One region of the Paenibacillus sp. ClWae2A genome, then DNA from elsewhere that is predicted to be linked to it. Evidence: riboswitches for the same ligand, from Rfam matches in the RefSeq annotation. Region 1 holds a riboswitch; each other region holds the start of a gene.

Region 1 (10,093 bases):
TTCTACATGCAAGGTGATCCAAATAGCCCTCTGAAAATGGCAATCGATTTACAGAGTTTTATGTACATCCAATACACGGAACAGGGAATAGAACTCGTGATTAGAGATTCAAATAATCTGAGAGAGCTCTATCGGGTGACACAGAACGATTGGAACGATGTAAGGTTTAATCAAGATGAATTGTTCCTCAATAAGCAAAATGAATTATTTTTCCTGCCTCCCGACGGGCAGACGATAAGAAAGTATCAGTTACTTCCATAATCCAGAGAACATTACATAAGGAGTCTACCAATCATGAGTTTAAAGCGAATCAACTATTGGCTTATAGCCAGCCTATGCTTCTTCCTTGCAATCCCATCCGAGCCAGCTCTGGCTAAAGATCTGCTGCAATTCCAATGGGGGTATGATATTACCAACGGTGGACAGAGTGCAACAAGCTCATATTCAATGAAGAGTGTTACAGATGCCATGGGGAATGAAAGTCTTCTCGTAACTAAAGTAGACAAGAATAATGATTATTATATCGACAGTGTGGATGCCAAAACAGGGGAGCTCCTTTGGTCGATTCCCACGGACAACGAGTACACGCTTTCCGATGATGGATACATGTTTATTTTTGCCGATAATCAAGTGAGTGCCAAGCATATAGCTACGGGTCAGATCCGTTGGACAGCTTCTCTGCCCGGGCCGCCAGAAGATTTTTTGAGATACTACGGACCTGAGTCAGCCTATCCAAGAGAGAATGGAAGTTTGTATGTGGTTATGCACGCTGACGATTCGAAAAGTAGTACACTCTACTATTACGATACAAAAGGAAATTCAATCCAAAAGTTCAAGGTTCCATATTTAATTGAACAGATTACAGGAAATGTGATCATCGGCAAAAAATTTAGTGATCATCCCGATTTCTACATGAGCAGCCTGACCACAGGAAAAAAAATAAAAACGATTGCTGGCGGAAAAGGGTATAACCAGATTATGAGTGTATCTGATGATACATTGTTGCATTATAGTATTCACAAAAAAACTATGACGCTAAAAGCATACAATAGTGCGGGGAAAATCAGATGGACAAAAGAACTTCCTTATATTGATTATTCAACAGAAATTGTTGCATTGAAGGATCGTTTTTTGTTTGTGGATGCTAAAAATAAACGAATAAAATTATATTCATCTGCGGGTAAGTTAATCGCTGAGAAGGCATATCTTCCAATACCAACCACCTATAACATCTATTGGATGCCTCTTCATATGGCAGTTGATGGTACAAGTTTTATGTTTACAGCTAAAAAGAATGGAAATGACGAACTTGTTATTATGGACACAAGCAATCTTAAGGTTTTGTTCACCTACAAGAAAGGCGAATTTGATCTTGAAAAGGAACGTCTATTTCTCAATAACACAACCGGTCTGTACATCCTGAGTGACGAAGGTCGTACCTTAGTTAGCACTCAGTTAATTAAATAGCATAATCAGAAGCATCAGAAGAGGAATGTCCTCATGTTGATGTTAATGCTAAATCACACTGAAGAAGCCCTCACCAATCCAGTAATGGGTCGTGAGGGCTTCTTCATATTTGGTTGTATCTTTAGCTTTTTGGGGTACAACTCTACATCAAGTCTTTTAATTCCGCCACTTCTTCGCAAGTTCGCCAATCTGATGTGGCGTAGTACGGCAACAGCCGCCAATGATTTTTGCACCCGCAGCAACCCATGCCTCCGAAGCATCACTCATACTGCCACATGTACCCTGTCCACTCCACGTCTTCGTTGCTGCATCGTATACTTCTCCCGAGTTCGGATACACAATAACAGGTTTGTCGCTGGCACGGCTGAGAATACTTACGGCTTCTGTCACCACTTCCATCGGAGCACAATTCAGGCCAATCGCCGCAATCTGCGGCTCGGAACCAAACGTCTGTGCACATAACTCAAGCTGTGTGCCCTCGCTGATGCTTGTCCCGTCTTTTAAAGAAAAAGATAACCAGGCATACGCATGAGGAAACTCCTTCAGTAAATCAACCAGCACCTGTGCTTCCTGCAACGAAGGAATCGTCTCAAACGCCAGAATATCAGCACCCGCTTCAATCAGCGCCGCCATACGCGGACGATGGAATGCCGCCAACGTATCATCCGACACGCCGTAATGTCCCACATACTCTGAACCATCCGCCAGATAGGCGCCGTAAGGACCAACGGACCCGGCAATAATTGGACGTGGACGAAGAAAGTCTCCCTCGCCATCCCCTGTAAGATCTGTTATATGCTCCTCATTCTCCACCGTCTCTTCACGTACCGAAGGAGTTTTTACAAGCTGACCTGTCGAGCTTTCTTTCCCTACTAAACCACTCTGCACTTCTGCCCACACGTCATTTCTCGCCTGTGCAGCCAGTTCCACCGTCTTGCGAATCAAATCCAGTGCTGCCTGTTCCCCAATCCCTCTCTTGCGGAAGCCATCCACCGTCGCCTGATAACTGGATGTAATCGCACAGTCGGCTCCCGCTCGAAAATAATCCGCATGGACCTGAACAATAACATCCGGATTCTCAAGCAACACACGAGCAGACCATAGCGGATCATCCAGATCACAGCCATGCTGTTCGAGTTCCGTTGCCAGCGCTCCATCCAGAATCATGACCGGATGTTCACTCAGGATCTGTTCTATGGAGTTAGTCTGTTGTGCTTGCGTCATGTACTTGTCCTCTTTTCTTATTCACACGTTCTGTCAGATAATATGCAGCGTAACACACTGCGATAAACGGAACCCCACAATACAGCGCAATTCGCTGTGTCGGGTCAAAGGCAATACCTATGCATGAAGCCAGGCATAATATAAATGAAACAATCGGTACCACCGGATACAGTGGTGTGCGGTAGACCAGATCCTTGACCGCATGTCCTTCCCGCATATACTGTCTGCGGAACATGTACTGGGAAGCGCTGATGCTCATCCATACCGCAACGACAGCCAGACCTGAAATGGAGACCAGCGTAATATAAACCGTACCTGGTGCAATGATGCTGGACAGCAAAGCCAGCGCACCGCCGACCATACTGATCAGAAGTGCATTCAGCGGTACCCCGCTTTTGGTCAATTTGGCAAACCACGGAGAGATCGTTTTTTTATCAGCCAGAGACCAGAGCATACGTGAAGATGCATACAGGCCTGAATTGGCAGCAGAGAGAATCGCCGTCAGAATAACAAAGTTCATAATGTCTGCTGCATAGGGTACACCCACCCGCTCCATTACCGCTACAAATGGACTTTCCAGTACACTTGCATCCGACATAGGCAGCAAGGCCGACAAGATAATAATCGTTCCGATGAAAAAAATAACCAAACGCCACAGCGTGGTATGAATAGCTTTTGGTATCGTCTTTTCCGGATTCTCCGTCTCACCGGCGGCAATGCCGATTAACTCGGTGCCTGAGAATGCAAAGTTTACAGCAAGCATGGTCATCAATATCGCTGTAGCCCCATGAGGGAACCACCCGGATGCGGTAATATTCGAGAGAAATGGAGCCGGTTCAGAATCCGCCATGGGAATGATACCAAACATGGCTGCACCGCCGATAATAATAAAGATTACAATAGTAACTACTTTTACAGATGAGAACCAGAACTCGGATTCCGCAAATAATTTCACCGTTAAAGCGTTAAACAGAAAGATCATCAGTGCAAAAACCGCGCTCCATATCCATACGTTTACCGATGGGAACCAGCGCTGCATCAGCAGTCCGGCGGCTGTGAATTCGGAGCCAAGCGCAACAGTCCAGGTTAACCAGTATAACCAAGCCACCGTGTAGCCCGTTGCTGGTCCGATATATTTGGCTGCATAACTATGAAATGCTCCCGTCTCTGGCATATGAACAGACAGCTCACCAAGACAGAGCATTACCAGATATACAACTATGGCTCCGATCAGATAGGACAGAATGGTTCCCAGTGGTCCCGCCTGCTGAATGGTGTAGCCTGAGCTGAGGAATAATCCGGTTCCAATGACTCCTCCGAGAGAGAGCATGACCACATGCCGTGCCTGCATTTTCCGCTGAAAATGCCCTTTGTCGTTGTTGTTCTCCATACCTGCTGCTCCCCTACTTCTTCATCCAGAAAAAACAAAAAAGACCCACTCTTCCTAAAGAGTGCGCCGTTACTGACAAATAAAAACAAACGCTCCTATCTATCAGGCTGTTCACCCGCTGGAATTAGCACAGTATCCTTTAGATCTGTTGCTGAGGTTTCTAAGGGCCAGTCCCTCCACCTCTCTGGATAAGAAAATGATTTTTTATAAATATAGCGATCTATCATGAATGTGTCAACATTTAAATAATAAATGGCACACTCGCTATTCGGTGGAAGACCCCGGATTGATGATATTGATCTTTACCTCATAAGTGATCGGCACAGTGCTAAAAATTTTATCCCAATCTTTCTCGATCTCTTTCCACTTTCTAGGGTACTTTATTCGAAAGATCTCTGCAAAATCACCAACATCTACTTTGTAGGTATGCTGCAACTTGTATAGAACCTGACGAATTTGCTGTTCCGCCATATCAGAAAAATCACTTTCCAGTTCCTTGAGATAAGCTCCCTTTTCCTCTCTTTCAGGCGCACTCCAATCCTCCATCATCCAGCCTTTGGATTCGACTTGAACATGGAATGAGATTTCATCACCTTTGACCTTAGGAATTATTTTTGTTTTTTTGTCCTTCATTTCATATACAACGGTAAATCCTTTTTTGTTATATGTCTTCAATACGCCCCCACTTTTTTGGAGCAAGACCCAGGCTAAACCTTCCAGATCGGTCTGACTAAGCTCACCGATAAATTTCGTCTTTTTTCCATCGTAAATGCTGGCACCCGAAAATTTGTCCTCTCCATCATAACTCAACACATTTTGTAACAGGAAACTGGCACCGGATTGTATTTTTGCATCCAATTTGGCCAAGGTCATCGGTTGCAGCATTTTGCTGGTCAAGTACGAATTTTTGGTGATACCCGTAAGATAAAACGCCGGAATTTGTGAGGGGTCCTGTGAAGTCAGTACGTCTTCAGCACGATCGTGACTAACCAGAACAAGACAATTGGGACGAATGTCATTATCCCGCAGCACAAAATCAAGTAACTGATCCAGGCCATATTTTTTGGATATTTCTTTGGAGATCACAATAACTTTCAGATGGTGTCCTATGAGTGGACGGTCCCGTCGAAGAGCGAACTGCCGAAAGATTTGCAGCATCGAGTCTCCGGTGAGCTGTTCATTAGAATATGAGGTCTTCCCCGAAGCAGGAGAACCGGATTGTTGACTCTTTTGGGAGCTGGAATTGCCTGGCGCAATTTGTACCGTTGTTGTCACGTTGTTTTCCTTGGAGTATGAACCTCCCTTCGAGGCAATATCTTTCTCAAAGCGTGTCTCCCGGGCAACGTCAATTCCAAGACCAACATAAACACTCAGATCCTCAATTTCCCGGCTGCTCCAGCATCCGGATATGATCAGGAGAAGTGACAAGACAATGATGATGCGTATAAAGACACGTACCCCATTCATACATACCTCCCTCCTTTTTTTCGAATAAGACTTAGCAGCAATAACAGCAGAGGCATGAGGCCGAATAACAACACGGATACATTCCCCAACATGTCACCCAATGCAAAAGTTTCATACACGTTTTTGGGCATCAACGCCGCGATATAAATGAACGGTACCAGACTGTATATAATAATCTGCATCTTCTTCGTACGAAAAAGATCACGTATTCCAACGGAAGCGCAATAATGGGTAATGGTGAATGTTGAGAAAATTTGCATAATCCAGATCACCAGTAACAGGGATTCAAAACGCTCGAAAATCAACCCCTGAATTTCAAAGCTTCTTACCAGATCAAGCGTTGGCCAGGTCCTGGTTTTTATTCCATCCAGAGACAAACTGCCCACAACCATAACAACTGTAATCAGATAGACTATCGTGGATACGAAGATGCCCCAAATCATTGCCTTGTTGCTTTTTTTCGGATTTTTCATATAGGCAGTCATGATGAACATCACTTCATATCCCGTATACGACAGGAGCGAAGGCTTAAGTCCTTTGAGAACCGGCATAATCCCCTCACCCAACACCGGTCTCAGGTTATTGATCTGGAACAGTTGGTTACCTAGCAGGATTTCAATGACAAATATAATCAACGTAAGGGGCAAAATGATCTCAAATACTCGCACAATGACAGCCAATCCACCTGTGATCAGATAGATGCCAATCCACATGAAAACCATCACGATTGCCCAGTTGGGCGTCCGTTCGAGCAGATACATCCCGGTAACTTCGGCCATGACCCTGATTTCGAATGCAGCAATCACCATAAAGTACAGGATGATCGCGAGGCCCAGAATGTAGGCTACCCATGTTCCTGTGATCTCGCGAGTGAACTCAAATACCGTTTTCTCTGGAAATCTTCGGCATAGGGTGACCATAATGAGTCCGACTCCTGTGATGATCAGCCCGGACAGAATAATCGAGATCCATACATCAGGGGTTCCGACTGCATCACCGGTCGTTCGGGGGAGGGTCAGTATTCCGGCGCCAAGCATATAATTAACGATAATCACGACCGCCTGTGTGGTGCTAATCTTTCCTTGGGAGCCGTTCATTCCTTTTCACCTCCATGCCTTCAGGATTCTTTTTGTTTTCGGTCCTCGTCTATCGGTTTCGTCATATCCGGACGTAGTCTCATCATGCTGAGAGGTGCACGAATAACGAAATCCTTCCATTCCCTGAAACTGTAAGGGACAGCCGGCGCAACATAAGGCACCCCAAAGCTGGTGAGTCTTGCAACATGGGTACAGACAAGCAGAAAGAACATGACCACTCCAAACAATCCGAGCACTGCGGCGCTGAACATAGCAGCAAAGCGTAAAATACGCAGCGTGAGTCCCGCACTATAGACCGGAATAGTGAAAGAAGATATGGCTGTAACGGCAACTACGATCACTAAAAATTGGCTTATAATCCCCGCTTGAACCGCCGCCTGTCCAATAATCAGACCCCCAACGATTCCCATCGCAGGACCAATCGGCTTGGGCAAACGTATCCCTGCCTCCCGCAAAATTTCAATGGACAACTCCATAATTAACACTTCAATAATCGAAGGAAATGGCACTCCGGTTCTCGTTTCAATAATCGTTAAAACCAGCTTAGTGGGAATGAGCCCTGGGTTAAACGAAATGAAGGAAATATATAGTGCGGGTGCAAGTAATGCCAGCATGGCCGAAACAAAACGCAGAATTCTCAAAAATGTACCTGGAATCCATCGTTCATAATAATCTTCCGGTGATTGTAACAGCATACTGAACGTTACGGGCACAACCAATACAAATGGTGTACCGTCCAGCAGAATAGCAACTCTTCCTTCTAATAACGCACCCATGACACGATCTGGTCTTTCTGTATTGAGCACTTGCTGAAAAGGACTCAGAGTGTTATCTTCGATCAATTGTTCAACATACCCAGATTCCAGCATTGCATCCATATTCATCGCTTCAATTCGCTTCCGAACTTCCTCCACAAGTTCAGGGTTCGCAATATCCTCTATATAAGCAATCGCCAGATTCTTTTTGATCCGTTCACCTACTTCAAACTTCTCAATAAACAGACTTTGTTCGCTTCCATACCGACGTAATATACCTGTATTGTCACTTAACTCTTCAGTAAATCCAATACGAGGGCCTCTCAGCAATCCCTCCGACAAAGGCTCCTCCTGGCTTCGGGTTTTCCCTTTGGCAGTCCCGATTAACAGAGCACTTGGCAGACCATCTACCAGCAGCGCATTTTTGCCAAGAAGTACACCTATGGCTAACTCCTGCAGAGACTGGGTTTCCTGCACCTGACTAACGGGCAACATGTGATTGATTAAATAATCCTTGAGAAGATGTTCGTTTTTCGGAAGCAGGAAATCAGCCTGCTGCAGTTCCGGCACGCCTCGCAACATAAGCGGTGTGATCAGATGTTCATCAATCATTTCCTGGTCCACAAGACCATCAACATACATGATAGCAACCGATGTATTCGTGCCGCGAATAGTGAATTCCCGGATATGTACGTCAGCATTTTTACCAAACGTTTCTCTTGAACTGATCAGATCCGTAGCATAGTTTCCAGTAAGCTTAATATTGGCATATTTCCCCGTTTCTGCTTGCTGACCCTGGTCACTGGTATCAGACAATGATTTGTTCGCTTTCTCCATGCTATGATGGTTATTCTTACTGAAGCTTCCTCTTTTTACTGAATTATGAAACCAATGGGTTACCTTAAAGATGAAGATAGGCACAATAACAACCATCAAAGCTTGAAACCACACAGACCCCTCAGGTATGTATGACACGATTTTTGACCACATCACCCTCACCCCAATATTTCTCTGCATGACAAAGCTGCAGGTATTCCCAAGTATTGTGTCCCCGTTTGATCACAATAATTCCCGTTTTTTTGTGTACTGAACGACAAAAAAAAAACGGTTCCTGTATAAGGAACCGCTATTACTATATATTCTTATACGATTCTGGTTACATGCTCCGCCTTGGCATCCAGCAAGTGAGCCGATGCAGCAATTGCCATAAAGTCATTCAAAGCGATCTCAATCTGCTTCTGGCTCCGCTCGACGTATTCCTCTACTTTTTTGGTGCCACCTGTAATATTACCAATTTCCTTGGTTATTCCAGTCACGCTATCACGAATCTCGTTAATTGAATTCTCTACCATTATGGATAGTTTCCTAACTTCCTTAGCCACGATATCGAATCCTCGTCCGTATTCCCCTGCATGCGCAGCTTCAATGGCGGCATTTAATGCAAGTAACTGTGTCTGTGATGAAATCTCGCGTATCGTTCGTACCACACCCTGAATCGAACCCGCCTGTTCCTGCAAATGAGTCAGCGTTGCACGGTTAGTAGCCGACACCTCTGAGATATAGGAGATACTGGACATTAATTCCTGGCTCCGTTCAATACCTACATCTGCTTGCTCATTTAGCTCATGGGACATCGTTTTCAGCTCATTCACGACGACCGAAATGTTGTTCTGACGGTTGGTAATGTTGGTGGCGATTTTGGAGACACCCAGTACCTTCTGATTCGCCTCATCGTACACCGGCATATACGTCGCCTCAAGCCATACGGAATTTCCCTTTGCATCCTTACGTTCAACCTTGTCCTGGAAGCTGACACCATTTAATATTCCATTCCAAAAAGCATCATATTCCGGGGTATTCGCAAATTGACCGAAGCATAGTTGCTGATGCTTCATGCCATACATCTCTTCTACCGTATATCCCATCGTCTGAGCGAAGACTTCATTAACGTAGGTTACCCGCCGATCCAGATCGAATCGAATGATAGCGAGACTTTTCTCCATCGCCTTGATGACCATTGCATCGGTGACAACATCTTTCTTTTCCATATCTAATATAGACACTTGATAACCCCCACAGTTCATTCCATAATAGACAGCCTTTAACTAGCAAAACAACGATCAAAGCAACATATGTATCCATCAGGTTCTAATGACTCTTCTATTGATACCCAATTTGCAGCATTTTGGATCACCTGTTGTCATTTATTTTTTTTAAAGGGAAATCTGCTCCACCTCATCCGCAGGCAATGGCTTATCCCATCCTTAAAATGTCTCTGTATCTACGTATCGTAACACAAAGCAAAGAAGCATACACTTCTGTATTTCTAACATTTTTTCTGTTTTTTAGTAACCGTATAGCCCCTATATACAAGAAAACAGGACGATTTGTTGTGCATCGTCCTGTTCCTTATCCGGTCTTATCTTTATTATTTTTTTGTGGTGTCCAGCGCTTCGCTTCACTGTGATTCGGATACTGAATGCCCGCAGGGTAGGAGATCAGCTCGATCAGCATCCCCCAAGGTGCCCTTCCATACACAAACTGATTGCCTTCCCCACCTTCAATATGACCGGACAGTGCGCCAGGGTCTGTCAGCAACACCCCGCCCGCTTCCTTGAAGTGTCGTGTAGCTTCTTGCATATCGTCCACATACAACGCCATATGCTGCAATCCGTAATCCGATGCCCTAACTG
Region 2 (10,093 bases), on a different contig from region 1:
TTTACCAAGACCTTTGGCACTTCCCGTTATGAGGGCAATCTTTCCCTTCACGTTCATCCCCCTCTTCAAAGAGCAGTCACTATCCAGTATAAAAGATTTATCGTCCTCCTACAACTCGCTTATCCACAAGGGATTATCCACCTTTAATTCCAGATATATCTTGATTGAAATCGGAAGTCTAACCAGCAATAGCGAATTCGGCTCGTGGTATGTTGTGTTCGAGTACGTGAAGACAGGTTATATCCATGATGACGATCAAAATTTAAGTGCCGAAGAACTGTTAAACAGTTATATCCGAGGCACAGAAGAAGATAACAGAGAACTTGATCCTGAATATAGAACGTACATAACGGGGTGGGAAATCGAACCGGCATATGACAGTACCAAACATCAGTTGGTTTACTCCCTTGGTTTCAAGAATGCTGATCAGCAAGCCATGGTCAATTACAATGTAAAACTCCTGACACGCGAAGGATACATCACAGCCATTCTGGTTACAGATACGGCCAACTTTCAACAGAGCCGCCAGGCATTTGAGGAAACTGTCCTTAATCAACTTAGCATCAATGCAGGATATACCTATGAGGAGTACAATGCTTCGACTGACAAAACATCCACTAAAGGGCTCAACAGTCTTCTGATGGGCGGGATCGGGTACACGGCTTCCCAGAAATTCAGTTCTCTTCTTTTGCTCAAAAAAGGATGGACCTTGATCCTGGTTGTCATCCTTGGGCTGATCGGTTGGATCAGATACAAAATCAAAAGCTCAAATGGAGAAGAAGAGAAACTCTCTCCCTCTGAGAGGACGTACCTGCAAGAAGCGGATGAACAGCAGCATGCTGATCAGAATGAATTATCCTATTACCGCCAGTCTGGACATCAATCCGACGTGGATAAATCAGAAAAACTTTGACCTATGTTGATCCCCACGTCAGCACAGATTAGGAAACATAAAATAAGCCGTATATCTCTTCTAGAGAGACATACGGCTTATTCTTAATAGCTTCACATCATATCATACATATCGTGAATTATTCAGTTGCAGGTTCAACTGCACCTTTATAACGCTCTTTGATGAATGTTTTCACTTCTTCCGAGTGCAAGGCAGCAGCCAGTTTCTGAATGGCATCTGAATCCTTATTGTCCTCACGGGAAACGAGGATGTTTGCGTATGGGTTACCTTGCAGATCTTCGATCAGCAAAGCATCATTTGCCGGATTCAGGTTTGCTTCAAGCGCATAGTTAGCGTTGATGAATACCAGATCCGCTTCATCCAATTGACGAGGCATCATGGCTGCATCCAGCTCGATGATATCCAGGTTCTTCGGATTGGCTGTGATATCTTGAATCGTAGATGTAATATTTGTGTTGTCTTTCAGCGTAATGATGCCTTCCTTCGCGAGCAACAACAGTGCACGTCCCCCATTGGATGGGTCATTTGGGATTGCTACTTTTGCGCCGTCAGCCAATTCATCCAAAGACTTAATCTTCTTGGAGTATCCACCAAAAGGTTCAACATGAACAGGTGTTACAGAAACGAGGTTGAATCCACGTTCTTTATTCTCTGTGTCCAGATAAGGTTGGTGCTGGAAGAAGTTTGCATCCAATTTTTTATCAGCAAGCTGCTGATTGGGTTGTACATAGTCATTGAACGTAACGACTTGCAAACGAATACCTTGTGCTTCCAGTTCAGGCTTGATGCTTTCCAAAATCTCTGCGTGTGGTGTAGGTGAAGCTCCAACTTTCAATTCAACTGTTCTTGGTGCACCTGCTGAATTGTCTGCGCCGCTATCGGCGTCCTTGTTGTTTCCGCAAGCTGCGAGAACCGCAATCAACATAAGGCTAAGTAAAGCAAAAGACCATTTTTTCATGTGTAAAACCCCTTCTCTAATCATTTTTTTCATGTAGCGTCCGCATGAATGCATAGCCATCATGTTATCTATGTGTTATTTCCTGGTGAAAAATGTAACCAATCGATCTCCAGCCATCTGGAGAATTTGCACTAGAATAATCATCGACACTACGGATATGATCATGATTTCATTTTGATAACGATAATACCCATAGTTGATTGCCAGCGTTCCTAGTCCTCCACCACCAACCATGCCCGCCATTGCCGTATAAGAGACAAGTGTAACGATGGTAATGGTTATCCCAGCAACCAAACCAGGTAACGCCTCAGGCAGTAATACCCGTCTTACAATCTGTCCGGTCGATGCACCCATCGACTGCGCCGCTTCAATGACACCCCGGTCAACTTCTCGCAACGTCGTCTCCACCAATCGAGCAAAATAAGGAGCTGCTGAAATAACTAAAGGTGGTATAACACCTAACACACCTGTAGCTGTACCGACGAGTGAACGAGTGAACGGAATAAGAGCAACAATCAATATGATAAATGGAACTGATCGCAAAATATTCACAATTAAGGACAATATAATGTACACCGTCCGTGACTTGATCGAAGCAGATCGGGCTGTCATGAACAGCAGCACTCCGAGCGGTAAACCAAAGATTACGGTGAACAAGCCTGATACACCCAAAATTTGCAGTGTCTCAATGGAGGCTTTACCAACCTCTTCCCAGCGAACTGTTGAAAAATCCATCTAACGAAGCACCTCCACATCAAGTCCCTCAGTGGTTAACTCTGATATCGTCCGATCAATCGCATTTGAATCACCCTCGAACCGAACGGTCAGCTGCCCATAAGGAACCTGTTTAATCGTAGAGATTGTACCCTGCAGGATGGCAAAATCCACACCCGTTTTACGTACCGTCCTGGATAAAATCGCTTCATACGTTTTGTTACCCAGAAAGGATATCTTCACAAGTTTGGAAGCAGCACCTGCTTGCAATTCAACGCCTGCATTTGTCAGAGCGGTCTCTTCCAGAGCAAGTCCAGCTTCATGGTCACGCATCATGAAGTCACGCGTAATGGCATGCCGCGGCTTCAGGAATACTTCTGTTACAGGTCCCTGTTCCACAATGCCGCCTTGATGAATGACAGCCACCTTGTCACAGATGTTCTGAATGACATGCATTTCATGTGTAATCAGCACAATTGTGAGGTTGTACTTTTCATTAATGTCCAGCAATAACTTCAGGATTGAATTTGTCGTCTGCGGATCAAGTGCCGAAGTAGCCTCATCACAGAGAAGTACATTTGGATCACTTGCAAGTGCTCTCGCAATCCCTACACGTTGTTTCTGTCCACCCGATAATTGAGCCGGATATTTGCTGCTATGGTGCTCCAGACCAACCAGTGCGAGCATTTCCTTCACTTTGCGATCAATGGCTTCCTTGGGTGTATTCACAAGTTTTAGCGGAAAAGCTACATTGTCATATACCGTTGCCGAAGATAACAGATTAAAGTGTTGAAAAATCATCCCGATCTTGCGTCTCTGTTGCTGCAATTCGGTTTTGCTCAGTTCAGTCAGGTTAATCCCATCAACCCATACTTCACCCTCTGTAGGCCGTTCCAGCAAATTAATACAGCGAATCAATGTACTTTTGCCCGCTCCGGAATGGCCAATCACGCCGTAGATTTCGCCCTTTTGGATGCTCAAATTCAAATCGGATAACGCTGTTGTAGATTTTGTTCCTTTGCCGTACGTTTTCGTTAAACCTTTTAATTCAATCAATCGCACTTGCCCCTTTCCAACCACCTACATGTATCTTTACCCGATCTAAAGGAAAACTCCCCTTAAAGTACAAAAAAAGAGCCCTTTGCAGATACAAAGAGGGCTCTTCACGTGAAAGAATATACCTTCTCATCTGCCAAAATCGTGTCTTGCACCATTTTGTAGGAATTAGCACCTAACATCTATAACGAATGATACATGTATCATGTCATTACAAATCGGTTGCCGGGCTTCATCGGGCCTGTCCCTCCGCCGCTCTCGATAAGAAATATGTTGTTGTAGGATTTTATAAGTTCATGTAGTTTATGCTTTATAATGTGAACGTAACTTTTGAAATATCAATTATATCCGTGTAACATTCGATTGAAACTCAGTATATTCCAAGTATTCCGATTTGTCAAAGGGAATTATTTCTTTGCCATATTTTATTGATATAGCTATAAGAGGCTGTTAATGTTTCACAAACCATATCGACGCCCTGACGCATTTCCTGTACATGCTGATTCAGATCCTCCAATTTCACTTTACCTTGCAAGGTCTGGTGTAACTGCCACAGGTCATCGTGCATTTCGGAGTTCATGTAGTGAATTTCCATATTACGACGTTTGCGCAGCTTGCTCATCGGCTCACGATAAGAGTCCTTGATCTGAATCAATCGCAACGCAAGATCATGATGCTCCCTCGCATACTCAAACTGTCTTAACACAGTAAAATAAGAAAAATGCGCTTTGGTATTTGAAGTATTCAGTTGGAATATTTCATTCAAGACGGTGCCTACTTTATCCAAAATGGCAAAGCAGCGAATGAAGCCATCTTTGTAGAAATACACATACCGGGCATATTCGGCTTTTTCAGCCGGCGTCATATCGTCCGTTGAGCCTGCAACAACCTTTTTGCGAAAATGAGCAGCAGCGAAGCAGCTTTGCTCCAGTTCATCCAGTGAGGAGATGAGCCCTTGGGTCCAAACATACAGTTTCCGATAGTCATGCGTGGGATCATGATCCACATGCATTTGTCGCTGAAATAGCTCAAGCGTGTGCGCCATTGCGTCCATCGCTGCCTTCAATTTACCTTCATTTATACGTGGCTTTTCCCCCAACAACGTTCGCAGCATATCTAACCTCCTCTTTTCCAAATCAACAAGAATTCATCACCGTAAACGTAACACATCATCCATTCCGTGTAATTGCTGCTTGCCATAGGTTGCCCTGATCCCCCTGACATCAAACAAAGTCCACCTGTCCAATGATGTACATCACTGGATGGTGGACTTTCATATTTAGCCCAATACCTTTGGAAAAAGAATGGATCTATATCTTAGAAACGATTAGCCGGTCGATGCAGCTTGTACACCAGGAAACTCATATACGTTAAGACTCCGAACAATATGGCGATATCCAGCATATGAGCAAGAGCTACGAACATGTATACTTCCGGACGGTTCATTGTCACCATCATGAAAATACCAATGATTACTTGCATCAGAATAAGAACAACGGATACCACGCCAAGGGTACGCATTTCCTTGTTGTCCGGATGATTACGGTAAGCGAAGTGACCCAGGATTGCGATAACAATCACGAGCGAAGCTGCTGCTGCACGGTGAGCAAAAGCAACCGCTACCCCACCCGAAAGCTCAGGAATGATCTGACCGTTACAGAGTGGAAATCCGGAACATCCTCCGGCAGAATCCGTGTGACTCACAAATGCACCTGTGTATACCACGAGATATGTGTAAATGGTGGAGAACCAGACCAGATTCCTGAATTTTTTACTAACCCGAGGGTATTTATTCAGGCGCTCCAATCCGCCATCTTTGGCCTCCTGCCTTATGCCCAGCGCCATCATTAGAGAACTGGCAAAAGCAATCAGTGCAAAGCCAAAATGCAGTGCCATGACTGCTGAAGATTGGGAGAAGACAACGGCAAAAGCCCCCATGATTCCCTGGACAATAACAAATACCAGGGTTAAGAAAGAAAACAATTGCAGGTCACGGCGTGACTTGCCAAATCGCAGAAAAGCAACAAACGAGGCAATGGACAACAGTCCAGCCAGTGCACTTACAGCGCGATGAGAATATTCAATAAGTGAAGCCACAGTATGTGCCGGAACGAGTTTTCCGTTACATAAAGGCCATTCTGTTCCGCAGCCAAGGCCCGATTCCGTTTTGGTTACGATGCCTCCACCAAAAGTGGCCAGAAACATGATAAGACAGGTTAATACGGTTAACCATTTAAACAAAGTTAAGTGTTTCAATTTTTTCTCACCCGCTGTTGGTTTAAGATGGCGAAGAATATTCTCCGCTTGTTTCGGTACTTTGACACTTATTTCACAACTAAATTCATTATACCGGATAAAATGTTCCTTGACGTCGCGCTTTGTGACAAAATGTTAACGTCTGGTGAAATAATGACCCGCAGGTCATTGAGGATATGTACAGAAACGTTTCTTATGTAAAACGTGTCGAACACACAAACGCCATTTCCCTATTTCAAGAGAAATGGCGTTCTTTTTATTATACCCTTTTACAACATGAACCTGTCATACTTTTATTATCATTTATGGATCGTGTTGTACACCTCAACTGCGCGATCCAGGAACTGCTCAATCTCTTCTCTCGACTTGCGCAGCTTGTTCACATACCGTACGAGTTCGCGGCCATCTGTATATGCCACAAAGCTCGGAATACCAAGAATATTCTGCTCTTCGCTAACCGTTCCAACCTGATCCACGTCGACCTCAATCAAAGTCAGTTCACGTGCATATTTCTCTTCAACCTCAGGCATAAACGGATCGATGTATTTGCAGTCACCACACCAGTCTGCCTTGAATACGGCAATTGTCAAACGTGGGGATTGGATGGCTACATCAAAAGCCGGTTTGGAAGTAATCTGTTCCATTCGGTTCATCTCCCTTTCTGTACCTTGTCTTACCCTAAGTGAAGCAAATTGGCGAGTGGAAGTCAAATAATCAGCGCATACTTAGAATAACCACATGGTCTGTGAAAATAAACCCAGAACATCATGAAAGGATGTCACATCATGACTTCCACCCGAACCGATTCTTCCAGCGAACAACATCACGGGTCCCTCCTGCAGATGGTCCGTTCCATTCCGGGTGCTGCCCGGGAAATCTGGCGTGGCAAACAGGCTGCATGGCAAGCTTCTGCACAGCTTCGTCACCCATTGCGTGACATCGAGTGGGATACAGATACGGCAGCTGCTTTACAGTCTGAGGTGGAGCGTCTGTTACCTGCCAACGGCAAGTCTTTTGCACGCACGGACCAGGTTCAAAGCGCACTCGTCTGCGAAGAAGATTGCATCATTTTGGAAGAGATTAAGACACTGACCCAGGAGCACAATCGGAGTAATATCACCCGCACGGCAGCCTATCTGGAATGTTATGAGCAATATCCCGAACTGCATTGGGCACTCCTGGCCCATATGGTCTCTCGCAACGGCGGATATCACATGACAGATCTTCAGAGTGACTTAATGCATAATCTACAGAATCAAAGCGATCGCGAGCATATGTATCGGCTACTGGAGCGGTGCAATGCACTCATTTTCCAGGATGCATATCCCCAGCTTCTGCTGTATATGAACAGTCGCCGGATCGGACGTAGCTGTTTCCATCTCATGTCGCACTTTCACGTATCAGCGTTTATGACTCCGTTTTGGGAACGCTTTTGGCTGGAACGATGCAGTTCACTGCTAAGTGTGGCATTAATTATTAATGAGCAGAACTATATCGAGAGCCGGGTGGTGCAGCATCCTTATTTTCAAAAAGAAGCACTTTCCAAACCCTCATTCCATCTGCATAATCTGGCCGGTCTGAATCATATCGTCTTTCCTCTTGGACGGGGAGCAGGACTCGCAGGACGCGTCATTGAACATTTTGGCAAACTGGATGAGCGAATCATGTTTGGCAAAGGGCTATATGCCCTATTGTTTGGCGTGGAGCAAGTACACACACAAGTGTTGGAGTTCGCACGTTCGGTTCCTCATCGTGGCTCGCGCGCTGAATATTGGCCTAGCCTGTTTACCGATCGTGAAGACGAGGCGGGTGATCACACATTATACGCTCAGGCGCTGCTCGATGAGGAATGGCTTCCAGAAGGGCAACGATTATATAGTCCGGAACTGCTCTCCGTATGGGGGGACACGCCTTATGAACCGATCACCAGACATGACTGGCTTCAGACTTGGGATTGTCTCGGTTATCTGACGGCACCGCGTCGGCCATGGCTGTTTGAGATGAGTCACGAACACCGGTATGGCATGCTGAAAACAGCACTGGCTCATGATGCTAAAGCCATCACACACTAATGCTGAAGATCATATAGAGCAGGCAAAGAGGAGGATGTGAATACCCCGATACACCGCTATCCTCGCTTGCTGGGCTCAATGTCTAACTCAGTCGCTCAGCTCGCCTTAACTATACAAAAAGCCCTGTCCGCTTAACAGCAGACAGAGCTTGTATCCTATTTTCATAAAATATTGGAGCTTGATTGATGCTCCTTGCATTCTTAACCTCTTTGCCCAGTTCCACGTTGAAGACGCATAAGTGGACGAAGAATTTTTTGCAGAATACGGGGGTAACTGCCCAGCTCGTCCTTGCGCAGTACACGCAGCACAACCATGAGAACCAGATACACCACCACCACAAGCGCACCAACCACAAGGCAGGTAAACAGGAAGGATACACGCGCTGGCAGGAACAGTCCAAAGATCATATTCCCAATCCAGTTCGTTGCAAATCCTACACCTGCTGCAAGCAAGACCGTAATGATAAACCCTTTCCAACGATCTCCCATGATGGAGAAATCAACGATTTTGCGAAGGACCCGCAGATTCAGGTAGGTGATAACCAGGAAACAAAGGGCCGTTGCTATAATGATGCCGTAAATGCCAAACATCGGCGCGAGGATCAGACTTGCAATCAGCTTGACCACAACACCCGCTGCCACACTGACCATCGTAATCCGCGGTTTACCTACCCCAAGCAAAATGGAGTTGGTGGTCATCATCGTAATCTGGAAAATGGTACCGAATGTCAGCAAGGCAATGATCGGCGTTCCATCCAGATTGGTAAACAGCAATCCGTTAACCGAATATGCTGCCGCACAAAGTGCAATGACAATCGGCATACCTGTCAGAATCGAAATGCGCAACGCAAGTGTAACCTGACTCTTCAGATGAGCTTCATCCTTACGGGCAAATGCTGCCGATATGACAGGCACCAACGATTGACTCAAAGCGATAGCCAGAATCGGAGGAATACCCGCAATACTTTGGGCTTTCGCACCCAGGATCGCAAGTACACCAGTCGCTTCTTCAAGTCCGATCTGGCCACTAAGCAGTGGAACCACTAGGGATGAATCGATGAAGTTAATGGCTGGAACCGCAAGTGAAGACAGCACAATTGGAATAGACAGCTTGAAGATATCACTGTAGATACCTCGCATCGGTAACTGCTCTGCACGCTCGTAATTCAATTGGGCCGCACGGTCGCTACGACGTAGCTTCAAGGTGAAGTACAGCATGACACCGAAGGCACCCACACTTCCTAATACTCCACCAAATGAAGCACCTGCAGCAATCGTCTGGTCATCATAATTCCATTGCAGCATGACATAAGCCACGATAATGGCTGTACCTACACGAGCGAACTGTTCCACGATTTGTGAAATACCGCCTGCTGTCATGTTGCCGCGTCCCTGGAAATATCCACGCATCATCGCAATGGCCGGGAACAGCAGCAAGGCTGGAGCCAAGGCGCGAATGGCGCTGACTGACTCCGGTACTTTGGAGACATACGTAGCATAATAAGGTGCTGCGAACCACAATAAAGCAGACATAACTACCCCGGCGACAGCCGCAAAGATCAGGGCTGCACGGTAGATCTGTTGGGCTTCACTCGCGCGTCCGAGCGCATAGCGTTCCGATACCATTTTACTAAGTGTGCTCGGTATGCCCGCCGTTGCTACAGTTAACAGCATTAAATATACCGTATTGGAGATCGTGAATGATGCGTTACCGATATCGCCGAGGATATGCTCCAGCGGCACCCGTTGAACCAATCCGAGTACTCTTGCGATCAGCGCAGCGGCCGCCAGAATGAGCGTACCCCTAATGAATGTTTCTTTCTTAGACAAACCAATTCCCCTTCTTTCCTCCACACCGGACGTGCATCCCGTTGAAGCTAATCCTGAACGTTTAGGCGAATCTTACCACCCAGATAATAAAGAGAACAATCATGACGATTTGCAAAATAATTTTCATCACAGTACTCGTAAATAGCCCCACGACGGAACCAAATCCAACTTTCGACGCTTTGGAAGGTGAAGACCCTCCGATCAGTTCCCCGATAAAAGCACCGATAAATGGTCCCAGCACCAGTCCAAATGCTGGAATGACAAATGGGCCAATGATAACACCAATGGTACTCAG
Region 3 (10,093 bases), on a different contig from region 1:
GTTGACGTTACGCCCAATTACAAATGTTCTGTATGGTTCAGGGTGCATGCGTTTCATAATGACATTAGCAGCTGCCCCGATTTTGTCCACTTCATTGGATTCAAATAGCTCAATCGTGTCTTCCAAGTCTAAACGTTCGCCCCGAAGGGCTTTATCTAAGATACGGTCTACCGTACTCATCGTAAAAAAGCCTCCCTCATGAAGAGAAATTATATAACGATCCGTCCCAACTTGTTCAAGAGAAGCAAGTTCTGGTGGCAACATCGCATTTCTGTACTCCACATATCGTAACACAGGTTACATGTGAAAAAAAGCACCTTATGTACAGGTGCTTTAAAAATAAGTAAAAATTTTTACATATGGAATGGAATTTATTCGAGATTAAGTGATACGCATCGGCGTATTCGGTCATCCACTTTTACTAGGATTCCTGAAGTGCCTGCTCCAAATCTACAATGAGATCTTCGATATCTTCCAGACCTACGGAGAAGCGCAGCAACCCATCTGTAATGCCACGGTCACGGCGAACCTCAGCCGGCATTGCCGCATGAGACATCATGGCTGGGTAGGACAGAATACTCTCCACAGCTCCCAAGCTTACAGCAACAATAGGTAGCTTCACCCGGTTAAGAACTGCTTTTGCACGATCTCCTGAACCAACGTCAAATGAAACGACAGCTCCATATCCCGTTGACTGGCGCTCGTGTGCCTCACGGCCCGGATGATCCTCCAGTCCAGGATAAAAGACAGCGGTAATATCACTGCGCTCATTAAGCCATGCCGCCAGTTTGGCTGTGCTCCGTTCACTATGAGCCATGCGAGCCCCCAAGGTTTTCATCCCGCGCATCAGAAGCCAGGATTCTTGTGCCCCGAGTACAGTTCCAAGTCCATTTTGCAACTGTTTCAGTTGTACGCCAAGTGATTCCGTGCGAGCAACAGCTAACCCTGCAAGTACATCACTGTGACCTCCGAGAAACTTCGTAGCACTATGTACGACGATGTCCACACCAAGCTCAATTGGACGCTGATAGTACGGTGTCATAAAGGTGTTATCCAGAATCGTGATCAGGTCATGTTCCTTCGACCAGTCAGTTACAGCAGCGATATCCGTAATTCGCAGTGTAGGGTTGGACGGTGTTTCCATATAAACTGCCTTGGTGTTTGGCTTGAGTGCCGCTTTTACTTCATCTATATTGGTCATGTCTACAAAGGTTGTCTCGATCTGCATACGGCTTAATATGGAAGTAAGCAAACGATACGTACCTCCATATACGTCTTCCGTTACAATCATGTGATCCCCTGCGGAGAACATCATGAACACGCTTGAAATCGCAGCCATCCCCGAAGAATAGGCAAAACCTCGTGCGCCGCCCTCCAGCAATGTGATGTAATCTTCCAAAGCCTGACGTGTCGGATTACCCGAACGACTGTAATCATGTTGAGGCGGATTGAAGATATCAAAATGATGGAATGTTGATGCTTGGTAGATCGGTACACTGGATGCTCCAGTCGTTTTGTCAATCTCATCGCCAAAATGGAGCAATTTGGTATCAAATTTCAACTCGGAATTGGGCTTTTTGTTGGACTCACTCATGAGTGCACACCTCCTTCAACTTCCTGTTGTGCAGCTGTCAGAGCATTGCCGAGATCTGCAATCAGATCATCTGCATGTTCAATGCCTACGGAGAACCGGAGCAGACGGTCATCCACACCTACGGCTTCACGAATTTCAAGCGGAATATCTGCATGAGTCTGTACTGCCGGATAAGTCATGAGTGATTCGACTCCGCCGAGACTTTCCGCAAAAGCAATGAGTTTGATGTGACGAAGCAACGGTTCAACATAACGTGCATCCTTCACTTTGAAGGAGAAGATACCTGTGTTACCCGTGGATTGTTTGTTCTGTATCTCATACCCCGGATGATCTGATAGACCTGGATGATACACTTCAACCACCGCTGGGTGTTCAAGCAAGTATTTGGCAATGGTAAGTGCATTGTGCTCATGACGCTCCATGCGAAGAGCCAGCGTTTTCATCCCTTTCATCAACTGGTAGGAGTCGCTTGGAGACAATACGGCTCCAATGGAATTATGCAGGAACGCCATCTCTGCCGATAACGCCTCACCCTTGGTTATAATTAGTCCGGCCAGCACATCATTGTGTCCGCCCAGATATTTGGTAGCACTATGAATGATGATATCGGCACCCAGTTCAATCGGACGTTGGAAAAATGGAGTCAACAACGTGTTGTCAACAATCGTCAACAGGTTGTAACTTTTCGCCCACGAAGCAACGGCTTCCACATCGGTGATCATCATCAGCGGATTGGTTGGTGTCTCAATAAATACAGCTTTGGTATTCGACTGACGAACCTTCTCCATTGCTGCAAGATCATTCGTGTCCACATAACTTGCGGTTACACCGAAGCGGGACAGGATGCGTTCAAGCAGACGATAGGTTCCACCATACAGATCCAGCGATACAATCAGATGATCCCCTTGACCAAACATGGCAAAAATCGTTTGCAGCGCGGCCATTCCCGAGCTACAGGCAAACCCTGCATCACCGGACTCCAGCGCTGCAGCTGCTTCTTCCAACACTTTACGGGTTGGATTAGTCGTACGAATATAATCAAACCCCGTGCTTTGTCCAAGCTTCGGGTGGCGAAACGCAGTGGATTGATAGATCGGAAAGTTAATGGCCCCTGTTACCGGTTCATTGATGGACCCAATTTGTGCTAAGCGGCTTTCGATTTTCAACTTGTTGTTGTCTTCCATTGCTGCATCCTCCTGTAATCTCGATTAGATTTGCGGGCCAATATCGTAAGGTGTTTCTTGATACACATAGTAATTGAGCCAGTTAGAGAATAATAAGTTGGCATGAGCGCGCCAAGTAGCCGGTGGCACACGGGAAGGATCGTCATTCGGATAATAATGTCTAGGCAATGCGATGTCCAACCCTTTGGCTGTATCCCGGTCATACTCCCACTTTAATGAGAACGGGTCATACTCGGCATGTCCTGTGGCAAAAATCTGTTTGCCGTCTTTGGTAGCAACCAGGAAGATACCCGCTTCCTCGGATTCAGCCAAAATCTCTAAATTCTCATTCTTTTCAATATCTTCGCGTCTCACTTCCGTATGACGGGAATGTGGAACGTTGAATACTTCATCGAATCCACGCAGCAACGGAACATGTGGTTTGTTGATGGTATGTGGGAAAACGCCAAAACACTTTTCATCAAGCGGCACTTTAGGTACGTCAAAATGATGGTATAAACCTGCCTGGGAAGCCCAACATATGTGGAGGGTTGAAGTCACATTGGTTTTGGTCCATTCGAAGATCTCCTGGATTTCATTCCAATAGTTCACGTCTTCGAAATCCATCTGTTCCACCGGGGCACCCGTAATAATCATTCCATCGAAACGGCGGTGCTCAATCTCATCGAAGGTTTTATAGAACAGATCCAAATACTCCTGAGACGTATTCTTCGACGTATGGGATTTGGGATGTACAAGAACGACATCCACCTGAATAGGCGTGTTTCCTACCAGACGAAGCAATTGTGTTTCGGTCGTTTCCTTTGTGGGCATCAGGTTTAATATAGCGATACGGAGTGGACGAATATCCTGCTGGTATGCAGAAGTTTCATCCATGACGAAGATATTCTCTCCTTCAAGTACTTCTTTTGCTGGTAGCGTATCGGGTATTTTGATTGGCATGGTAAGTCTAACTCCTCCTTGTGCATAGATAGATGCAGCCACCACTGGTTTGATGTCTTCACATCAATACAGTTATAAACTGCCTTGAGCTTGTTTATAAACATTGAATTGCTCTTCCATCCAACGTTACAAACAACCTCAAGTTCCTTAGCGAAAATCACTGCTGAGAAGTCGGGGCATATGACAAAGACCTTCCTCGGATTTCGAGAAAGGTCATATGTAAATAGATATGCGCCTCTCTCATCTCTCAGTTACAACAGTGCCACTTGACACTTGGTCGCTGCAAGAATTAGCACCGTGCGGTATACCGCCGGTTGCCGGGTTTCATCGGGCCAGTCCCTCCACCTACTCTTGATAAGATTTCGCTGTATTAGATTGTAATTTAATATGGTTCACCGTCTACTTTATTACATTAATGCCCTCACGTCAAGTTGCAGTTCGCTGTCTGCTTCCCAGATCGGAACCGTTCATCATCCGTTGTCATACACTGCCTCAGGGCGCGAAATAGACACATTTTTGCGCTTGAAAGCACCTTGTACCAGCGGTATACTAAACAAGGTGTTATAAACCCTTATGTGAGAGGTGACATATTAAATGGATGGCGACCCGAGGCCTGACTGGCAGCCGAATTCCGACAAACTGCATAGAGAATTGACATCAGCATGCCGGCAGCGGGACGTGACTTCCGTTTGACTATATAGTGAACGCAGCCCTGATCTCCAGGCTCCGCTGCCGACCGGCTGATTTGTTCTTTTTGCGCCCATAATGATAATATCCGCCAAGTTGGCGGGTGCAGAAGGAGTAGATTAACGATGAAAATCCGGTTGGTAAACAACGGTGTATTTATTCCGGTGGACGACATTCAGCAGGCGCTGACTCCACCAGCGGAAGGATTTTACTGGATTGATGCAGATGTAGACGATTTGGCGGTACTTCAGCCACTGTTCTTGATGCATGATCTGGCTGTGGAAGACTGTCTGAGTGACGAAGAACAACGTCCTAAGATTGAAATTTATGAGAACCATTATTTTATTGTGATTAATAGCATCCGTTTCGATGATGAAGAGATATTTCTACGTGCGGTCAACTTGTTCCTCGGCAGACATTTCATTATTAGTGTTACAAAGCAAAAGGTCAGCGAATTGCGCACACTGAAACCAATCCTGTGGGAACAGGAAATCAGTACACCGGATCGTCTGCTGTATTTGCTGGTTGACTTGATTGTTGATAATTATTTCACCGTAGGTGACCGAATTGAAGCACGGATCGAGAAGCTTGAGGAAGATATTCTGATGCACACCAAAAAGTCACATCTGAATGAAATCATCGGGCTACGCAGTGAGATTCTGTGGCTGAAAAAAGTCCTTGGACCTCAGAAAGAGGTCATTAACACCCTGAACAAAAAAGATCTGCGTCTCATCGATGATCAACTGCAAAAGTATTTCAGTGACATCTATGAGAATGCTGTAAAAATATCGGAAACCTTTGAGACTTATCGCGACCTGATGGGCAACTTGCGAGAAGCTTACCAATCCAGTATTGCGAACCGGGCGAATGAGATCATGCGTGTGTTTACCGCCATTACCACGGTCTTCATGCCGCTGACCGTTATTACCGGTATATACGGCATGAACTTTACGAATATGCCAGAGCTTAACTGGAAATACAGCTATTTTGTTGTGATTGGCCTGATGGTTACACTGGGCCTGAGCATGTTCTTCATTTTCCGCAAGAAAGACTGGGTATGAACTCGTATGAAATAACAAAGACGAAGCGCTCCTCCGGGAGAAACGCCTCGTCTTTTTTCATTTCTGATCATTAACCAACATTCTTCTCTGTCTCTGCGTGCCGACGAAAGCGGATTCGAATCATGCGCAGTCTTTCATAGACCTGCTCCAGACTTCCTCCATCGGGCTTCTCTCCTCCATACACCTTATGTAATACTGGCTTCAGGAACGTATCTCCCAGCTCCTCATATGCACTCCATACGGCCTCTTGTTCGTTCTCTGGCATCACTGCCAGCTCCACATCAAGAAGACAATCGGTGTCATAACCTTCAAGATCCAGTGTCTCTAACAGCTCAATCAACTCACGTCGGGATAATCCGGATCGATTAACAATCTCCTCTAACGTATACCCTTCCTTCATGCCTTCAAGCACCTGCTTGCGGGTGGTGAACTTATCAAGTTCCTGCTTGTACTTCTGCTCTCTCTGTTTGTATAACCAACTCTCATACTCTTCTTCCTTCAGCGCCGTGTATACCCAGTCCAGCGGGAATGTCGTTGAACGCTCCAACCCGTTTGTAATCTCCATCCATTCCGAACCATACTCGGTTGCTTTACTCTCCCCTACGCCCGGCAGTTGCATCAGTTCATCCAGCGATTGCGGAACAAAGGCACTGATCAAACGCAGCAGACGATTCGTTGCAATAAAATACGGTGCCTTCCGGTCAGACACAGCTCTCTTCCTGCGCCATGTGCACAGGTCCGTATATAACTGCTCATTGCCGTATAACTCACTGTAACAATGGAGCCGCTGTCCACCATAACTGCGTGACTTCAGATCATCATTCTCATGAAATAACCCCTGTAACTGCGGTCGGTATCCCTCACTCATCTGTATGGCAAGCTGATGACGGTAAATATGAAGCAGCTCCTCCCAAGAAGTCCCTTCATACCAGATGCTGTCCTCACGCTCTCCTTCCTCGTAGCGACTCCATCCCAGCTGCCAACTATCTTCCTCTTCCCCAATCCATAGCTGTGCATACTCTGCATTCTGATCTGACATTCTGGACAATCTGTTCATGAAAATGACTTCCATATTCCGTTCCCTCCCTATAACAATTCAGCCAATATGGGTTAGTTATGCTACCTACAGGCAGCACAAAAAAAACACCTCTCCTGCAAAATTCATGCAAGAGAGGTGCTTCCTCATAAACCGTACTATGCTGTTGCCCATATCATACCACAATGGCAAAATTCGTCAATCCCTTATTGATCTACTTACTCAATGCCAATTTGGCAAGCGCCAGCGAACCACATAGTCCCGCATTGTCACCGAGTCCGGGTGAAACAACATACTGGTCAATCTCGGATTGAAGTGCAGGATGCTGAACGTATCCAGCCAGCAACTCCTGCAGTTTGCTACGAACCATCGGGAACAGGTGCTCCTGCTTCATTACTCCGCCACCCATGACGATTTTCTGCGGAGAGAGAATCAGAACATAATTCATCAGTGCGTGTGCCAGGTAATGTGCTTCAATCTCCCATGCTTTATGGTCTGCAGGCAGTTCATAAGCCGGCTGCTCCCAACGTTTGTTAATGGCTGGGCCTGCTGCAAGACCCTCGAGGCAGTCGCCATGGTACGGACAGAAACCCTCGTATGTATCCTCCGGATGTCTGCGTACAATGATATGCCCCATCTCTGGATGTGACAATCCATGGACCATTTTACCGCCAACCACAGCACCTGCACCAATACCTGTACCCACAGTGATATACAGACAGCTCTCAAGACCTTGTGCAGCGCCCCAGGTTGCTTCTCCAAGTGCTGCACCATTCACATCCGTATCAAATGTCATCGGTACATCAAAATGCTCCTTGAGCTTGCCAATCACGTTATACTGTCCCCAATGTGGTTTTGGTGTTGTTGTGATATAACCATATGTTGGGCTTCCTTCAATCGGATCAATCGGACCGAATGAACCTACACCCAGAGCTTCAATGCCTTTGCCTTCAAAAAATGAAATCACTTGAGCCATGGTCTCTTCCGGTGTTGTTGTTGGAAAACTTACGCGTTCCAGAACTTCTCCGTTTTCTGTGCCAATACCACATACAAATTTGGTTCCGCCTGCTTCAATTGCGCCTAAGATCGTCATGTTAGTCACACTCCCAAGTTAGTATAAAAAAGGAATTCGGATTGCCTTACTTGATGACACTATAATTACCCTGCTACTTATTCTCCAGCTTGGACAACCGTTTCATTAACGTTTGCCTCCAGCTGTCTGACAGCGCAGGAAGGGCCAGCAACGCCTGGATACCTTCGACATTTTCTTTCCCCTGATGCATAATTCGATTGGCCTCAAGAACTGTCATTGATGCAGGATCGGTGCTGATTCGTCGAAATATCGATAAAGGCCTTACCTCACCTTCTTGCAGTACCCGAAAGTAAAAGCCGGTATATCCACTCTCCTGAAAATAAACAGGCAGCTCCTTATAGTCATACCGCGCCCCCAGCTTGAAGCAAGGTTGTCTGGGCTGACTGACCTGCACTGTGGCTTCGCCCAACTCGTAGACATCACCAATCCGAACGTCCTCTTCGGCACAGCCTTCAACCGTCAGATTTTCTCCACAAGCCCCCCAGTTCAGCTTGCGATCCATCAGTTGTTCCAGCGCCGGATAACGGCTGTAATCGTATACACAAACGGCTTTGTCAGGGCCGCCATGATGCACCAGATCCGCCTGCGCGTCCCCTGTCATTCCAGTGAATGACAGGAAAACCGCGTCGGATATAGGATGTTTCACAATGCCGCTCAGCACTTCACGCTTCTGCCCAGGGAGCGGCTGCGGCAGTCCTACGTTAATGGCCAGAACAGCTGTATTACCCTCCCCTGGCTTTCGATCAGATGTGAGTGTCATTTGTGTCATACCTCCCATAATCACTTTCTTTTAACGCACAGAGCCGCCAAATACGAGTGTATTACTCAATAGCCGACCTGGAGAAGTCAGCATTTTGCCTCCGGCATACATACCCGAGGAAGCACCACCATCCAAATTCATGGCTTGCTTCGCACCAAGCTTCTGCATCACCGCTGCCCACTCCTTGATTGTTGCTCCGGAAACGGTAGCCAGCATAACCGAACCGTCTGCCATGATCGCAATACCACTTCTGGCTCCCGAAGCATTAAGAATCTTGGCATCCTTAAAACCTTCGCTCGTCGGATTTACAGCTACCTTGCCATCTTTCACCAAACGCGGGCCTGCTCCCACAGCAGTCACTACATCTTGCCAAGGGATTTCTTTACCCGCTGCGTTAGTATATCTGTAATTCATTTCTACGGTTGAACCAACGGTGAAACGATCCGAAGAGGACTTTTGGTTGCCTGTGAAGACCAATACCGAACCATTCTTAGGAATGGCTACATTGGTGTTAGGCACTTTTTTGGTCACGATGCCATTCTCCATGACTACTGCAGTACCACCTTTGAACCCAACTGTGGCACCTCGTTCAGGCGTGTACAGCATCGTAATGCTTGCATTCGCAGAAGGTGTTCGATTAATAAAGGTCGCATACCAACTGCGTGATTTGCCTTTAGTATCCGTTACTTTACCTGTCAACCTCACCTGAAGTGAATCCATGATCGCCGAGCCGTCTTCCTTAAATCCGATGGATGTTCCGTATCTTCCAATATGTATGACCTTACCATTTGCTATTAACATACCGTATGGATCTGGTGCTCCGTTATATGCTTCAAAAAATGCTCCGTTAATGGCTGCTTGAGCACCATAGGCTTTCACAATCGATGGCAATGTTGCCGTCTGGCCAACTTGTTTCTTCGCGAGTCCCACAGTAACCGGTGTTCCCTTTGGAATCGAAACGGTCTGTACGGTAAAATTACGTCCTGCTGCTTTTACTTTCTGTACTTTGGTGCTAATTGCTGCTTTGGCATCCACTGTCTGTGGCGCACTTACTGCTCCCGAAAGAATTACGGGCAAGGCGAGGACGAGGGCCATAGCCCCTGTCCACCACTTTTTACCTGTTCGTACGTTCTGCATGTTGCTCACCCTATTGCCACTCCCATCCAAGAGCCAAGGCTCTTCATCTCAAGTTGTTCAAACTTGTCCATCACCATATCCGGATCAAGACGCAATTCACAGATATCCAGCGCACAGGCAACCGGAACAGCACAATGTATCTCTGCCAGTTTGCGGGACAGATGAAGCATGTCCAGATCATTCTCAATCTTGCTACGCACCGAAGGGGTCAGTTTATCCATGTTGCTCAAAATTCCTTCAATGGAGCCGTATTCTTGTACAAGCTTCAACGCTGTTTTCTCACCAATTCCCCGTACTCCGGGATAATTGTCGCTGGCATCTCCCATCAGACCCTTCATGTCAATCACTTGACGAGGTGTCAGTTGTTTCTCAGCCATGAGCGTTTCAGGGTTGTACACCATGTAGTTGCCATGGCCTTTTTTCATAATGATGATACTTGTGCGGTCATTAATCAGTTGCAACATGTCGTGGTCACCCGTCAGTACCATAACATTCATATCAGTCTCTTCGGTATAATACTTCGCAAGCGTCCCGATGCAATCGTCGGCTTCGAATCCTTGTGCACCTATATTCGGAATACCCAGGCTATCCATCACTTC

Evidence for each region. Region 1 has a riboswitch for S-adenosylmethionine ahead of mmuP (S-methylmethionine permease). Riboswitches for the same ligand answer to the same signal wherever they lie in the genome.
Region 2: linked by a shared signal. The riboswitch ahead of QVE09_RS17940 (methionine ABC transporter ATP-binding protein) and the one ahead of mmuP (S-methylmethionine permease) in region 1 are both predicted to bind S-adenosylmethionine.
Region 3: linked by a shared signal. The riboswitch ahead of metA (homoserine O-acetyltransferase MetA) and the one ahead of mmuP (S-methylmethionine permease) in region 1 are both predicted to bind S-adenosylmethionine.

The regions. Positions count from the first base shown of each region.
Region 1 is NZ_JAULSQ010000024.1:19,964-30,056, reverse strand. It holds gene QVE09_RS31025 (hypothetical protein) at 1-261, shown strand, start outside; gene QVE09_RS31020 (PQQ-binding-like beta-propeller repeat protein) at 295-1,467, shown strand; gene mmuM (homocysteine S-methyltransferase) at 1,624-2,691, opposite strand; gene mmuP (S-methylmethionine permease) at 2,669-4,081, opposite strand; SAM riboswitch class I at 4,174-4,276, opposite strand; gene QVE09_RS31005 (Ger(x)C family spore germination protein) at 4,346-5,548, opposite strand; gene QVE09_RS31000 (GerAB/ArcD/ProY family transporter) at 5,545-6,645, opposite strand; gene QVE09_RS30995 (spore germination protein) at 6,666-8,390, opposite strand; gene QVE09_RS30990 (methyl-accepting chemotaxis protein) at 8,543-9,463, opposite strand; gene QVE09_RS30985 (VOC family protein) at 9,810-10,093, opposite strand, start outside.
Region 2 is NZ_JAULSQ010000005.1:273,109-283,201, forward strand. It holds gene QVE09_RS17920 (SDR family oxidoreductase) at 1-51, opposite strand, end outside; gene QVE09_RS17925 (DUF2167 domain-containing protein) at 161-913, shown strand; gene QVE09_RS17930 (MetQ/NlpA family ABC transporter substrate-binding protein) at 1,032-1,871, opposite strand; gene QVE09_RS17935 (methionine ABC transporter permease) at 1,947-2,606, opposite strand; gene QVE09_RS17940 (methionine ABC transporter ATP-binding protein) at 2,607-3,641, opposite strand; SAM riboswitch class I at 3,768-3,909, opposite strand; gene QVE09_RS17945 (Cthe_2314 family HEPN domain-containing protein) at 4,039-4,755, opposite strand; gene QVE09_RS17950 (COX15/CtaA family protein) at 4,959-5,897, opposite strand; gene QVE09_RS17955 (thioredoxin family protein) at 6,197-6,541, opposite strand; gene QVE09_RS17960 (DUF2515 family protein) at 6,683-7,969, shown strand; gene QVE09_RS17965 (putative polysaccharide biosynthesis protein) at 8,170-9,798, opposite strand; gene QVE09_RS17970 (DUF456 domain-containing protein) at 9,860-10,093, opposite strand, start outside.
Region 3 is NZ_JAULSQ010000002.1:935,091-945,183, forward strand. It holds gene mqnC (cyclic dehypoxanthinyl futalosine synthase) at 1-180, opposite strand, end outside; gene QVE09_RS10345 (trans-sulfuration enzyme family protein) at 422-1,594, opposite strand; gene QVE09_RS10350 (PLP-dependent transferase) at 1,591-2,778, opposite strand; gene metA (homoserine O-acetyltransferase MetA) at 2,803-3,720, opposite strand; SAM riboswitch class I at 3,958-4,081, opposite strand; gene corA (magnesium/cobalt transporter CorA) at 4,533-5,468, shown strand; gene QVE09_RS10365 (HRDC domain-containing protein) at 5,539-6,540, opposite strand; gene QVE09_RS10370 (ROK family protein) at 6,719-7,597, opposite strand; gene QVE09_RS10375 (MOSC domain-containing protein) at 7,671-8,357, opposite strand; gene QVE09_RS10380 (phosphodiester glycosidase family protein) at 8,388-9,494, opposite strand; gene QVE09_RS10385 (5'-3' exonuclease) at 9,500-10,093, opposite strand, start outside.